DNA from 2 places in the Pseudoalteromonas marina genome. Region 2 is predicted to be linked to the other one. Evidence: riboswitches for the same ligand, from Rfam matches in the RefSeq annotation. Region 2 holds a riboswitch; the other holds the start of a gene.
What was found. Region 2 has a riboswitch for lysine ahead of dapA (4-hydroxy-tetrahydrodipicolinate synthase). Riboswitches for the same ligand answer to the same signal wherever they lie in the genome.
Positions count from the first base shown of each region.

Region 1: another riboswitch for lysine. It lies ahead of lysC (lysine-sensitive aspartokinase 3); the one in region 2 lies ahead of dapA (4-hydroxy-tetrahydrodipicolinate synthase).

Region 1 is NZ_AHCB03000005.1:1,145,918-1,150,042, forward strand. It holds gene PMAN_RS05395 (hypothetical protein) at 1-270, opposite strand, end outside; gene nhaD (sodium:proton antiporter NhaD) at 490-1,737, shown strand; lysine riboswitch at 1,848-2,020, shown strand; gene lysC (lysine-sensitive aspartokinase 3) at 2,096-3,475, shown strand; gene PMAN_RS05410 (4'-phosphopantetheinyl transferase family protein) at 3,629-4,125, opposite strand, start outside.
Region 2 is NZ_AHCB03000007.1:528,368-532,492, reverse strand. It holds gene PMAN_RS13625 (PLP-dependent decarboxylase) at 1-434, opposite strand, end outside; gene PMAN_RS13620 (2,3,4,5-tetrahydropyridine-2,6-dicarboxylate N-succinyltransferase) at 434-1,174, opposite strand; gene dapA (4-hydroxy-tetrahydrodipicolinate synthase) at 1,190-2,074, opposite strand; lysine riboswitch at 2,203-2,399, opposite strand; gene PMAN_RS13610 (DNA-3-methyladenine glycosylase I) at 2,591-3,295, shown strand; gene PMAN_RS13605 (protein adenylyltransferase SelO) at 3,298-4,125, shown strand, end outside.

The DNA.
Region 1 (4,125 bases), on a different contig from region 2:
TTCTTCTTGCAGTAAAAAAGTAGCAAAGTCAGTAATTGCACGGTTAATTTCAAGCTGTGATGATTTAGCCAGTGGAATTAAAATATCTTGATTGAGCAAACGGTTTGTTTCTTTGTAAATGCGCTCGTTGTTCCACGTGGGTTGTTTTTGTTTTATCGCATTTTGCACGTCTTTTAGGCTAAAGTCGGCCATTTTAAAACGTTTAAATAATAGCTCTAAAACTGCCCAATGTTCGCTAAGGGTATTTAGTCGCTTTTTAGCTGGGATCATAAGGTGTTACAACATCCTAGTAATTTATTATTGAGAATTTAGAAGCGTCTCATTATTACGTATTCTAATTAATCTAGCCTGTATATGGTATTCGTTTTTAAGACTATTTAATAATAGTTTTTGTATAGCCGCAGTGCTAACATTCGCGCCGAAAATAGGCACGTCGAGAGGGACTTTACGTGTGTTCTTTAAAACAATATCAAAGGTTATTTAATACCCATGGTTTCCACGATTATTCTAACCCTGATAGCGATCGGATTTTTATTGATTGTTATAGAAGATATCATCCATGTAAATAAAGCTAAAACCACGCTTTTTTTTGGCACGCTTTGCTGGATCCTCCTGTTTATTTTCCCTTTGCATGGGCAAAGCCCAGAGCAAGTACAAGAACTCCTTAACGAAAATATTTTAGAGATAGCATCGCTGTGGTTGTTTTTAATGGCCGCCATGACCTTTGTTGCTTATTTAAACTCAAAAGGGTTTATCGAAAATATTGTGCACAGAGTAATGCCAACAAGTATTAGCGAACGCAAGCTGATGTTTTTGGTTGGGGTATTTGCCTTTTTGTTTTCGTCGGTTTCAGACAACGTAACGGCTACGTTAATATCGCTTGCTGTAGTTATGTCGTTAAAACTACCGCCTAAAAAGCTTATAAAATATGCCACACTTATTGTGTTTGGTGTTAACTCCGGTGGTGTGTCGTTAATTACCGGTGACGTAACAACCTTAATGATATTTTTAGATGGCAAGGTAACCATTGCTAACTTATTACTGCTTATTGCGCCTGCATTTATTAGCGTTATGCTGTTAGCAGCAATGCTAAGTATTGGCATGAAAGGGGATGTAACCTTTTCAAAGTCTGGAAAAAAACGCATAGAAAAAACCGACATCACCATAGCAGTTATTTTTGTATCTACAGTAATAAGTATACTTGCGCTAAGTGTAATTTACAGTGTACCGCCTTTATTAACTTTTTTATGTGGTTTATCAATCATGTTTTTAGTGGCGCAATTTTTAATGCGCAAAAAAGACATAAACAAAAACATTATCGACTACGTACGCGACATAGAATACGACACCTTACTGTTTTTCGTCGGGGTTTTATTATTGGTAGGTGCATTAAAAGAGATTGGAATGCTAAGTAAGTTTACCGACCTTTACACCGTTATGGCGCCACAGTACGCTAACTACTTAATGGGTATTTTATCGGCTGGGGTTGATAACGTACCGCTCACTGCTGCTTTACTAAAAGCGAATATAGTAATGAGCCAGCAAGATTGGTTATCGTTTACTTATGCAACCGGTGTTGGCGGATCTATGCTAATTATTGGATCGGCTGCGGGTATTATTGCTATGAGTAAAGTAAAAGAGCTAACATTTATGAGTTACTTACGTTTGTCGCTCTATTTGTTAGTAAGTTATACCGTGGGTTATGCGGGCGCTTATTACATGGGCGGGTTTGTTTAAGTTTTGCTTAACAAACCGCATTAAAACGCTTGACAGCTAGACGTCTAAACGTTAACTTTCAAACCCCACTTTATAGTGGGGTTTTGTTTTATTAGCCATTGGTTAATACAACATTCAGAAGAGGTGCGATACTTAGGTATTTAATGGTAGGTGACGAACGCCCATAACCATTAAAGAGGGAAGTACTCGCCGAGAAAACCAACGTTACGTCGATGTTGTTTTTCGGTTTATGGGGCTGAATCCTCAAAACTGTCACCAATCTAGGTGGAGAGCTTCTGGCAGTGGATTTACCTTCAAGCATTCACTTGCCAAGTTCTTCTTGTTTTATCGCGGTTTGGATACCGCAAAAGGAGACTAAATGACTACCCAATCAGTGCCGCAAACAGTATCGGACGTTAAATCAGATTACATCGTTGCCAAATTTGGCGGAACCAGTGTGGCTAACTTTGATGCGATGAGTCGTTGTAGCGAAATTATTGTTGCCGATAAAAGCGTGCGTATTGTCGCTGTGAGCGCCAGTGCCGGCGTAACTAATCATTTGGTTGCACTGTGTAAATCAAGCATCACCCCACAGCAGCGCCAAGAACACATTGACGGCGTGCTAGCCATTCAACAGGCTATTTTAGATGAGTTATCGCTTGATGCCGATTTAGCAGTAGGTTTTAACGAAACGTTAAAAGCATTTCAAACGCTAGCGCTTGAAACACTGACAACTGATCAGCAGCACGATGAGTTACTTAGCTTTGGTGAGCGTTTATCGTCGTATTTATTTGCGCAAGTGCTGCGTTTAAAAGGGTTAAATGCCGATCGCTTTGATGTACGCCAAGTACTTAAAACAGATAGTCAGTTTGGAAAAGCAACGCCAAATGTAAGCGCAACTGCACAAGCTGCTAAAGAATATTTGATCCCACTGTTAGATGACCAAGTTATTGTAACCCAAGGTTTTGTTGGCAGTGACGAATTTGGACAAACAACAACGCTTGGCCGTGGTGGGTCTGACTACAGTGCCGCTTTACTTGCTGAGGCAATAAACGCCAAAAGCGTACATATTTGGACTGATGTTGTGGGTATTTTTAGTACCGATCCGCGATTATGTGTAAAGGCATCGCCCATTGCTCGCTTAAGCTTTGATGAAGCCGCTGAAATGGCTACCTTTGGTGCAAAGGTATTGCATCCAGCTACTATTTTACCCGCTAGCCGTAGTCATATTAATGTGTTTGTTGGATCAAGCCGCGAGCCTGAACGTGGTGGTACGTGGATAGAGCGTGAAAAATCGCAGCAGCCAGGAATTCGCGCGGTAACCCAGCGTAAAAATCAAATTTTGCTCACCCTTAAAAGCCCTGAAATGCTATTGGCTAGTGGCTTTTTAGCCCGTGTATTTACTATTTTAAGCGAGTTTAATATATCGGTTGATTTGGTAACTACGTCTGAAATTAGTGTAGCAATAACGCTTGATAATGCACCTAACGCGTCGCGCCCAGAGCTCGACCAAGCGTGTTTAGATAAGCTTGCTGAATTTTGCCATGTATCGGTTGAAAACAACTTAACACTGGTGGCACTTATTGGCTCTGAGATTCAACTTCGCCAACACGAAATGAACTTAATGCAGGTATTAAGTGACTTTAATATTCGCTTAATTTGTCATGGAGCAAGTAAGCACAACCTATGCTTTTTAGTCGAACAAAGTGAATCTGATAATGTGGTTCAGGCTATTCATAGCCGTTTGTTAGAAGCTTAACCAGCAATACTAATTCGTGATAATACTTAATCATTTTTAGGGGCTAAAAGTGTCGCTATCTGCGTTAAAAAATTCTCATTTAGAACAACTAAATAACGAATTTTTTGCCTAGCTATCAACACGTTTATCTATCCTCAAAATAGATCACTTAATTTAGCGGATTGGTATAAGCGAGACATCGGTTAACAAAAAGCACCGCCAGTCGGTGCTTTTTTTATGCACTAAGGTTAAATCAAACGTCTCTGTTTGCGTGTTTACTACTTGGCTGCTTGCGGCAAAGCTTACTAAGGTTAATTCGTTAAATACGTTGGGACTAAGTAATTTCGCAATAGGGCGGCTAGTTGCTTTAGCTAATGATTCTTTCAATGTCCATATTCTAAAAAAGGTGTTGGCCTGGCTTTGAGTATTAGGTTGCGACGTAATTAACGTCACTTCGTCTGAGTGGTAAAAATGCTTGGCTAGTTTTTCAAACGGGCGCGTTAAGCTAATTTTTTCAAGGTCGAAGCCAAACGTCTCGATTTCTAAATTTAAAGCAACCCCAACAAAACCATGAGAGTGCGATATACACGTATTAATAACGCACTCGTTAATATGCAGCTCTAATTTAGCTGTGGATTGGTTAAAGCTTGTGTTAATGGCATTTAATGGCA
Region 2 (4,125 bases):
CAGCGTAGTTGCACACGCAATAAAACTTGCAGCTGCGTATTTTGCAGCTGCGCTTGTTGGTTTAACCAACGCACTTGATTGAGGCTTTCGGCAACAAAAATACGTACGCCGCGCTCGATAAAGTGTTTAATTTGTTTAGGGCTCTTTGCAGGTCCTGTGTTGAGCACGCGCTGCGAACTAATACCTTGTGCAAGTACTTGTTCAAGTTCACCTTTACTTGCTACGTCAAAGTTAAAGCCTGCGCTATCTAAGCTTTGAATAACCTTAGACAGCGGATTCGCTTTTACAGCATACCAAAGCTTTACATCGGTTTGTGCAACTAAACGGGTAAGGTGTGCGTTTAGTTTATCTAGGTCGTAAACAAAAAAAGGGGTATCAAGTTGCTGAGTAAGCTTATTAACAGCGGTTTTGATTGGCGTGCTCAAAAAGCTCATTATCGTAAAACCTCTTCTAGCAATAATGATGCATCGCTTTGCTCGTCGCGGTATTTAACAATTAACGCACACGACATGCTTAGGCCTTGCTCACGAGCCCACTCGTTAGACGCAGGGCGAGAGCCCGGTATTACAATGGCGTACTCTGGAATTGGCTCGCCTTTATCTAGCTGGCGCTCGTTAACGCAGTCGTATACCGGAATGGTTGCAGATAAACGCACGCCTGGTGCCAGTACCGCGCCTTTTTTAACCACTACGCCTTCAACAATGACACAACCGGCGCCAATAAACGCATCGTCTTCAACTACTACTGGGCTTGCCCCGATTGGCTCAAGTACACCACCAAGTTGAACAGCTGCGCTTAAATGCACATTTTTACCAACTTGTGCGCACGAACCCACTAATGCGTGGCTATCAACCATAGTGCCTTCGTCGATGTATGCGCCAATATTTACGTACGCTGGTGGCATAATAATAGTGCCTTTAGCTACGTAGGCACCACGACGAACGCTTGAACCACCTGGTACCATACGCACGCCGTCGTCAGTGCTAAACTCTTGCGGTGCAAGGTTGTGCTTATCAACAAATCCGCCTGCAAACTCGGTGTTAGTGCCATTTTTAAAGGCTTCTAAAATGCCTTGTTTTACTTCTACGTTGGCTTCCCATTGGCCGCTTTCGTTTTGTGATGCTGCGCGTACTGCGCCCGATTCTAAATTATTAAGTAGTTCTAACCAGCTCATTATAAAAACCTGTATTTAATGCCAAGATAAAATGGTGTCGTTTGCAGTGGTAATGCAATCGGTTTGCGTTAACTCAAGATGCGTCAAAGGCGGACGCAACAACGGGCTACTTAAGCGGCCTTGTTGGTGCATTAGCACTTTAACGGGGATAGGGTTTGCTACAGTAAATAGGCTATTAATAGCGCGAGTCCACTGAGCAAATAAATTGGGGTGTTGACCGCTTAGGCTACGTTTTACAAACTCGTGCGTTTGTTTTGGCCATGCGTTTGCCGCAACCGATACTAAGCCTTTTGCGCCAGCTTGTGCGAAGTAGGGCATAAGTGCATCGTCGCCACTGTATAGCGCTAAATTAGGCGCGGCTTGTCGGTATGCTTCAAATTGGGTGATGTTGCCACTGGCTTCTTTTAAGGCCCACAGTTTTGGGTGCGCTTTTAAGTTTTCAATGGTTTCGATAGGAATGCTTACACCGCTGCGCCCAGGTACGTTGTACAACATACACGGATGCGCGCTTTCGTTTAACAAGCTTTCGTACCAAAGAGTTTGACCTACAGCTCCTGGTTTTGCATAAAGAGGCGAGCCTAATAAGTAGCTGTGAATAGGTAATTGGTTACAGTAGCTAACCCATTCTTTTTGTTGAGCTAAATTACTACCACCAACAGCAACCATAAGCGGTACACTGGGTTTTAATTGGCACACATGCTCAACAATCGCTTGTTGCTCTTTAAGCGTAAGGGCTAAGCCTTCACCTGTACTACCGAGCAGTAAAATACCGTTGTGTGCTGCTTCTTGTTCGCTAACAAGTGTTGTGAGCGTGTCGTAGTCAACATTACCTTGTTGATCAAACGGCGTAACAAGCGCTGTCCACAGTGCGTAGTCGTTTAAATTGAAATTATTGATCATCTCTTACGAACCTATAAGGTGTTCGAGATATTAAAGGGGCTGTATGATGTGAGCCGCATTAACGTCGTTCGAACAGTATTCGAAGAGCGAATGGGCTTAAAATAATAGGGCGCAAGGCCTTATTATTTAAGACCAGAAGCTCTCCACCAAACTAATAAGCTGTTTTAAAACAGCTATTGGTGACAGTCGCTAGGATTCAACCTAGTCGCCCGAAGTAATTGCTTCGCAAAAGCGTTTACCTCTCGGCGGTATTCCCCTGACGTATGCTCACTGGAGTTTGCGCTCCTAACATACGCTACCTGAATAACGCACCTCTTCTAGCCCTTTGTATTTTGTTTAACCGCAAAAGGTTTAACAAAATACAATTTAAATAGGGTAATTGCGGCGATTAAAACATTTTAGCCGTCTAGGTGTCAAGTTGCAGGGTACAGATTAGTTCATCGAAAATGTGGGTGGTTACGTATTGGCTGCTTTTCTCGTAAACTAACCCTATGAGCAGCGAGGTATTTAATAAGTATGGAAAAATTTAGCGATATTTATAAGCGAGCAGTAGAGCGAAAAGGCTCTGAAAAAATGCTTAAGTTATTACTCGCAAAACCCTTATCTAAAAAAGCATTAAGCACGTTAAGTGACGACGATTGGCTTGAAGAATTTACCCGAAAAGTTTTTCAAAGTGGTTTTTACTGGTCGGTAATAAACAGCAAATGGCCGGGCTTTAGAGAGGTTTTTTGGGAATTCAGCGTTGATAAGCTATTAATGATGCCGCCCGATATGCTCGAGCAAAAAGCGAGTGATGAGCGTATTATTCGTAATTATAAAAAAGTGAAAACAATTCCTGAAAATGCCTACATGATCCACGAAATAGCACAGGAATATGGCAGTTTTAGCAAGTTTATTGCCCAGTGGCCAACAGATAATATTATTGGTTTATGGGCGCATTTAAAAAAACACGGTGCCCGATTAGGCGGTAATACAGGCCCTTATGCCTTAAGAGCACTTGGCAAAGACACTTTTTTACTTTCGCGAGATGTAGAGAGTTACCTAAGGGCACATAAAATTATTGATGGTGGGCTGCAAACTAAAAAATCACTCACTGCTGCGCAGGCATTTTTTAACGAAATGCAAAAGCAAAGTGGTTTAAGTATGCAAGAGCTAAGTTTAATTGTGGCCTATGGTGTGGGTGACAATCGCGTAGGTATACGTCAACAGTCAGGAAATTAACCATGAAACTAGTGCCGAGATACACAGACATAGCAGATAATTTCGCAATAGAAGATCAACCATCAAGCGTTGCAGCTCCGCAACTGCTTTTGTGGAACGAAGCGTTAGCAAAGCAGTTTAATATAGGTGTTGAGCCGCAGCTGCGCCCTAGTACCTTTGCAGGCAATGAATCACAGCAAATAAAGTCGGTAGCGCTTGGTTATTCTGGGCACCAGTTTGGTCACTTTTCGCCGCGTTTGGGTGATGGGCGAGCGCATTTGCTTGGTGCTATAAATGACGATAAAAACCAGCTGTGGGACATTCAGTTAAAGGGCTCAGGCGCTACCCCGTATTCTAGAGGTGGCGATGGGCGATGTGCATTAGGCCCTGCTATTCGTGAATACGTAATGAGTGAAGCTATGCACGCATTAGGTATTCCCACTACTCGTTGTTTGGCTGTGGTTGGTACCGGCGAAGCGGTTTACCGTAATCCGCCTCAACCAGGGGCTGTTGTTACTCGCCTAGCAAGCAGCCATATTCGTGTTGGCTCGTTTCAATACTTAGCAACCCAAGGCGATGCTGAGGGATTAAAAAAATTAGCTGATTTAGCAATTAAACGCCATTACCCTGAAATAACGAGTGAAGGCCCTGAGCGGTATATCGCTTTTTTGACAGCAGTCATTAGCAATCAAGTGAACTTGATTATTAATTGGATGCGCGTTGGGTTTGTTCATGGCGTTATGAACACCGATAACACGCTCGTAAGTGGCGAAACTATAGATTATGGCCCGTGTGCAATGATGGATAGCTTTGATTTTGACACCGTATTTAGCTCTATAGACAAGCAAGGC